3 regions of the Hafnia paralvei genome follow, and region 3 is predicted to be linked to each of the others. Evidence: predicted binding sites of a transcription regulator. Region 3 holds the regulator's gene; each other region holds the start of a gene.
What was found. Region 3 encodes Fur, which represses iron uptake genes when iron is present. Its sites were predicted from a motif close to ATAATAATGAGAACNACTATCAA; they were not measured.

Region 1: the regulator Fur is predicted to act here: its motif matches at 1,036-1,058, upstream of sodA (superoxide dismutase [Mn]).
Region 2: the regulator Fur is predicted to act here: its motif matches at 1,113-1,135, upstream of K9N75_RS03285 (TonB-dependent siderophore receptor).

Annotation. Positions count from the first base shown of each region.
Region 1 covers NZ_CP083737.1:4,641,272-4,643,549, reverse strand. Annotated here, with positions in the region: gene K9N75_RS21400 (DUF2167 domain-containing protein) at 1-563, opposite strand, end outside; gene sodA (superoxide dismutase [Mn]) at 1,133-1,759, shown strand; gene yiiM (6-hydroxyaminopurine reductase) at 1,887-2,278, shown strand, end outside.
Region 2 covers NZ_CP083737.1:713,047-715,324, forward strand. Annotated here, with positions in the region: gene K9N75_RS03285 (TonB-dependent siderophore receptor) at 1-1,001, opposite strand, end outside; gene K9N75_RS03290 (DUF805 domain-containing protein) at 1,458-1,835, opposite strand; gene K9N75_RS03295 (DUF805 domain-containing protein) at 1,942-2,278, opposite strand, start outside.
Region 3 covers NZ_CP083737.1:1,439,303-1,441,580, forward strand. Annotated here, with positions in the region: gene K9N75_RS06785 (beta-N-acetylhexosaminidase) at 1-676, shown strand, start outside; gene fur (ferric iron uptake transcriptional regulator) at 930-1,379, opposite strand; gene fldA (flavodoxin FldA) at 1,699-2,226, opposite strand.

The DNA of each region.
Region 1 (2,278 bases), 1.5 Mb from region 3:
GCTTCATCCGAAGCAGTAGGGTTCAGGCTTAAACGTTGTGCCCAATAAATAATATGTGAGCTTTGATCGTAGTGAGGCGCTTCTGCCCAACCTAATAGATATATCGGGTCATAACCCTGATGTTGTCTTTCTATATTTCCAACTGAGGTTTGCTGCTGCATATCCTTGAGGACTTTATCATAATCAATAGTTTTGGCATCGTCATCGGAGATGTAGGCATCATCCTCAAATGTGATCTCAGCGCCCCAGCCTCTCTCCTCAAGTGGAGATAAATCGACGGGAACTAGCATGCCAAGTCCCAGTTCACCGCTGGGCGGGTTTCCCCAACCATCAACTAAAACCTTTTCACTGTCTTGAGGTGATAGATAACGAAATTTATCACCTGTATTAATTATGATATTTCCATTTAGTAAATTTATAGTACCTTGCTGATAGTGTAATTTTCTTTCAAGGTTTTTGAGATTAGAGGTTAGCTCAGCATGAGCACAAGTCGATAATAGCCCAATGATTAAAGCGATTTTAGTCAATGCCTTTGAATACTTCCTTGATAGTATGTGGGCCATTTTTAGTCCGTTAAGTTTGAGCTGTTGATAATAGATATGCTATAAATCTTATAGCTCAAAATATACCACTTATGCTATCTCGATAAAATTAATCTGTGGCATAATAATGTTTTACAGGTGCTTAATTGGTTTTGTCATGTTGACTTTCATCAGCGTTATGAATTTATTTTGACGTGTTTATTCTTTCTGTAAGAAGCATTTTTATCATGCTAGATATTAAATCAGCTCATTCTTGAAAATAATTTTTAAAGAAAAATAGAACCATTATTTTCAGTGGGAACACATCTTCGCTTTTGTGCTTATGAGTTGTAGGAGTGCGCACAGAGTTTCTATGTGCTAGCGACAATCACAACAATCGGTAAAAACAATGAATAAAAACCTGACCTCAAAATGAGGCTGAAAACCGCGCTAACGCTGAAGTAGCGCAAGCTTAAGCTACCGATTTCTCAAAAACCACATCGCCAGCAGGTAATTGATAATCATTTTCAATATCATTTAATCAACTATAATGACCAGACTGCTTAACCGGAGCGGATGTTTTGCTCCTTGGAAATCTGGAGAAGATGAATATGAGCTATACCCTGCCATCCCTACCGTACGCCTATGATGCACTAGAGCCTCACTTCGATAAGCAAACGATGGAAATCCATCACAGCAAACACCATCAGGCTTATGTTAATAACGCCAATGCTGCACTGGAATCGTTGCCTGAATTGGCAAAACTGACCGCCGAAGAGTTGATTGCTCAGCTCGACAAAGTGCCGACCGAAAAACGCACTGCGTTACGCAATAACGCGGGCGGCCACGCTAACCACAGTTTCTTCTGGAAAGGACTGAAACTTGGAACTGAGCTGAAAGGCGATTTTAAAGCGGCTATCGAGCGCGATTTTGGCAGCGTTGACAAATTTAAAGAAGAATTTGAGAAAGCAGCAGCAACTCGTTTTGGCTCCGGCTGGGCGTGGTTGGTGTTAAAAGATGACGGTAAACTGGCCGTGGTTTCTACTGCGAATCAGGACAGTCCGCTAATGGGCGAAGCCGTTTCTGGTGCTTCTGGTTACCCAATTGCGGGTCTGGACGTATGGGAACATGCTTATTACCTGAAATATCAAAACCGTCGTCCAGATTACATCAAAGCTTTCTGGAGCGTAGTGAACTGGGATGAAGCGGCAAAACGCTTCGCTGAAGCGAAAAAATAAGAGTCTGTTAAAGACAGTCACTATCAGAGCGTGGGGAAACCCACGCTTTTTTGTTTTTAAACTCGAGTAGCACGGTATAGTACTGCCATAGCCATTTTCTCAATAGAATCTGCTTTGGGAGCTCAACATGCACTATCCAACTATTTATGTCGGCACCATCGTTCCTTATGAGGGCAGTAAGCCCAGCGCTATAGGTAAACGTCAGATCACGGGCGGCGTGATGCTTCACCGGCTGGGGCTGGATGGCGATGAGCAGGCAGAGAAAAAAGTGCATGGCGGGCCCGATCGCGCGTTGTGCCACTACCCGCGCGAACATTATCATTTCTGGCGTCAGCAGTATCCACAACAGGCAGAGCAGTTTTGCGCCCCTGCCTTGGGGGAAAACATCTCCACTGAGGGCATGACTGAAGAAAACGTGTTTATCGGTGATATTTATCGCTGGGGCGACGCATTTATTCAGGTCACGCAGCCACGTTCTCCTTGCTACAAACTCAATTATCACATGGATATTGAGGAATT
Region 2 (2,278 bases), 730 kb from region 3:
GTATTTTCCTGATAAGCCGTGATGTGCATGAAGCGGGCTTTCTGGGTGAATGACCAATCATCATTGAAGCGGTGGTCATACTGGTAGCCAACAGACTCTTGTTTGCGTTTGTACGCTTCCCAATTGTGGTCACCTAAATAGACATCCGTAGGCAATTTGCCATAAGGCGAGTATTTAAATGTGCCTTCGCCCGGCAGGGACGTGTATACACCCGCCTTAGGATCGTTTTGCAGGAACGCTTGTACTAACAGACTATTATTATCGTCGATATCCCAACGTAGCGAGGGCGCTAATAAATAACGTTCATTCTTGGAGCCTTCAGCCTGTCCATCAGATGCGCCCGCTAAACCGACAAAACGATAGCTGACATCGCTGTCGCCAATTTGTCCGGTAGAGTCGATTTTTCCCTCACGGCGATTATCGCTGCCGGTATCAAATTCAACGTCGGTATTTTGGATTTTCTGCGGTTTCTTGCTGATCATATTCACGATACCGCCAGGCGAGGCGTTACCGTATAAAACGGATGCTGGGCCTTTCATCACTTCGATGCGATCCAACATGTAGGTATCTACCTGGCCCTGAATGTTCCATTCGTTATAAGGCAGTTGTAAGCCATCGAGGTAGTTTTCGCTGTTTTTAAAACCGCGAATGGTGAATTCGTCAAAGCGGGTGATTGCACCGCCACGGTTTTCGGTGGTGACACCAGACACATAGCGCAATGCTTCGTTGAGTGAGCTAATCCCACGCTCGTCCAGTTCTTGTCCTTCAACAGTATTGATTGTCTGAGGAGTATCCTGAGCGGTCAGATCTGATTTAGTCCCGGTGTTTTCATAGCTTCCTAGAGGAGGAAGACTGGCTTTGGCGCTAACGACGATTTTGTCTTCATTGCCAGAGGTTGCTGTATCAGCTTCTGTGGCCGCAAAGGCACTCAAAGGGAGGAATAAGCAGCCGATGGGTAACGCGGCTTTTAACGAAGAGCAAATAAACGCATTGTATTTCATCTAATGATCCCTGCTTGAAAAGCACGAAAATCTAATAATTAATTGTGAGCTCTCTGGCCATCGCTGGTTGTTATCCAGTCAATGACATCGCTTTATTAAATGCGATACAGAATGATAATTATTCTCGTTAGCTTTGGTAGCTTTTATTCAGGGAAAAAAGGAAAAACTATTTTTCTTTGTGATCTTTGTCACATATTAATCATTGTTTATCATGATTAACCTTATAAACATCATTGAATTTAATGAGTTAGTGTCATTAAAACGCAATATCTTAATGTGTTTTTAATCTAAGGAAATGCTGTTTTAGCTGAGGGGTTGCATGGCTAAGAGATAAACTAACAAGAGGGGATACAAAATATGAGCGAGTTACGATGATATAGGTTGAAGATATCAACCTATATCAAAGAAAGCTTAGTTAACCGTTGCATGAACTAGAGTTCAGCGATGCAAGACTGACTAGATTAAATCACCAGCTTTTGGATCGGCACCATATTGGTTGTCTCCGCGAGTACCTTCTTTGCAAAGAGTAATCAGCATGATGATAGGGCCAACAAGCGGTATCAGGGCAATGAAATAAAACCAGCCTGAATGGTTGGTGTCATGCAATCTTCTGGCGATGACAGCCAGACTTGGGATAAGTATGACTAATGAATAAAGTATCGATAATATGCTAAAGATAATAACCAGCATACTATCTGAAAATATACTCATTAACACAAATAATACAATGCTGATAATGGAAGAAAACAGGGTAAACATCCAATATTCTTTGCGGCGAGCACGGCCATTGAAATTAGCGTAATTTTCTTTTACTACTTTGAGAAACCATTCCATGTCTAAAACTTCCTTGCGAATAAGTTGAAATAACATGGCTATAATAGTTTTTTTTTAAAGAAGTTTTTCTTATTTCAACATGAAGTGATGCTTAAGTTTAACTGGGTTATTGAATGATAAAATTATTTTTTAGCTGTTCTATTTTTGTATCCAGCCCATAGTGATTATCTCCTTTTGTTCCTTCTTTACAGAGAAAGATAAGCAGAACGATAGGTCCAACAAATGGAACGAAAGAAATAAAATAAAACCAGCCGGACTGGTTGGTATCGTGTAGCCTTCTGACGAGAACGGCTAGATGTGGGATTAGCGTGACAAGCATATACAGTATGAAGAGAATAGCGGTGAAACCCGAAACATCAGTTTCAAATGTCATGGAGATATATAGAGTGAGTACCAGTATAAGCGTATGGAAGAGTGAAAACATCCAATACTCTCTACGGCGA
Region 3 (2,278 bases):
TAACCCAGACTACGTCTATATGGACTTCCCATATGAAGTGAATCCGCAGGAAAACGGCTACTACTGGGGAACTCGCTTTAATGACGAACGCAAAATCTTCAGCTTCGCGCCAAATAACATGCCACAGAATGCGGAAACCTCTGTAGACCGCGACGGCGCATTCTTTACTGCCAAGAGCGATAAGCCATGGCCGGGAGTGTATGGTCTTTCGGCTCAGCTGTGGAGTGAAATCACACGTACTGACGAAATGATGGAATACAAAATCTATCCTCGTGTAATGACTGTCGCAGAGCGTTCATGGCATCGCGCTGGTTGGGAACAGGATTACAAAGCGGGTCGTGAATACAAGGGCGGAGAAACTAATCTGGTTGATAAGAAGTCTCTGCTCAGCGACTGGCAGCGCTTCGCCAACCTGATGGGGCAGCGTGAGCTCGCTAAGATGGACAAAGCCGGTATTGGCTATCGTCTACCGGTGCCTGGTGCCAAAGTTGTTGGCGGTAAACTGGAAGCGAACGTCGCTCTGCCGGGGATAGGGATTGAATATTCTGTAGATGGTGGCAAACAGTGGCAGCGTTACGACGCGAAAGCTCAGCCAACGGTTTCCGGTGATGTTCAGATTCGCTCAGTTAGCCCAGATGGCAAGCGTTACAGCCGTGCAGAACCCGTGCAGGCTTAATCTGTAGGAAAGTGTTCCCTGCTCTGCATAGGGGAGGGAACACGGAATAAAATGGTTTTATCACTGCGTTTTAATCATTGGGTCGGATAAACCTGATAACACGTTGAGCTGTGAGTTGTTTCGCCCCTTGCCTGAGGGGCTTTTTTTCGCCTGTCACTTTTATTTGCAACCTTTGGCTACAGCGTCACTACCGCAAATTTTAGGCAATAAAAAAGCGACCCTAAGGTCGCTTTATGCTGCTGAAAATACAGGTTTACGCTTTGCTGTCGTGCAGCGTCTCATCTTCACGGCAATCACCTTCCGAGCAGTGACCATACAGGTACAGGCTGTGGTTAGTGAGCTGAATACCATATTTTTTAGCAATTTCATGCTGACGCTTCTCGATGGAATCGTCGCTAAACTCAATCACTTTGCCACAATCCAAGCAGATCAGGTGATCATGATGGTGTTGCTGAGTCAGTTCGAATACAGATTTGCCGCCTTCGAAATTGTGGCGAGTAACAATACCCGCGTCGTCAAACTGGTTTAAGACACGGTACACGGTTGCCAGACCGATTTCTTCACCCATATCGATCAGCTTCTTATACAGGTCTTCTGCGCTGACGTGGTGGCAAGTTGGATCTTGCAGAACTTCCAGAATCTTAAGACGCGGAAGCGTGACTTTAAGTCCAGCCTTCTTTAAAGCAGTATTGTTATCTGTCATTCGGATTCTGTCCCGTTACTTGGCTCGGAGACGTTTAGGATAGACTGCATTTGCTGCCAGCGTTGCCTTAATTGTCACCGAACTGAAAATATAATTGAGATTCATTATAAAGCTGATAGCGGTAAATGGGAACCGCGGCGTGTTAACAACTTGGGCGTAATTACACGGTGGAAATAAAACGTAACACACTGACAAATATGTGACTCTGCTGACTGTGGGCGTCATAGCGGGAAAAATGAGTTACACAAATGTTGCAAACTGCTTTCACCAATCGCTGAAATACCCGCAGACTTTCATGGTCTGCGGGCACAATTTCATTTTAGCCAGTAATCTCAGACAGGCTCATTTCATCAGAAATCTGTTTTACCCACGCATCAACGCGAGCTGCGGTCAGTTCAGGTTGACGGTCTTCATCGATAGCCAAACCGACGAAGGTTTTATCATCAACCAGTGCTTTAGACGCTTCGAAATGATAGCCCGCTGTTGGCCAGTGGCCTACGATAGTTGCCCCACGAGGTTCGATCAGATCGCGGATAGTCCCCATCGCGTCGCAGAAGTACTCTGCATAATCTTCTTGGTCGCCGCAGCCAAACAGAGCAACCAGTTTTCCGTTGAAGTCGATCTCTTCCAGTGAGGGGAAGAAGTCGTCCCAGTCACACTGGGCTTCACCGTAATACCACGTTGGGATGCCAAGCAGAAGAATGTCGAATGCTTCGATGTCTTCTTTGCTGCTTTTGGCAATGTCATGAACTTCAGCAACGTCTTTTCCGAGTTGCTTTTGGATCATCTTAGCGATGTTTTCCGTGTTGCCCGTGTCGCTGCCAAAGAAAATGCCTACGATTGCCATGTCGCGTTTATACCTTTTATATCAAATAATTAAACTAGATTCTTGAAAAAGA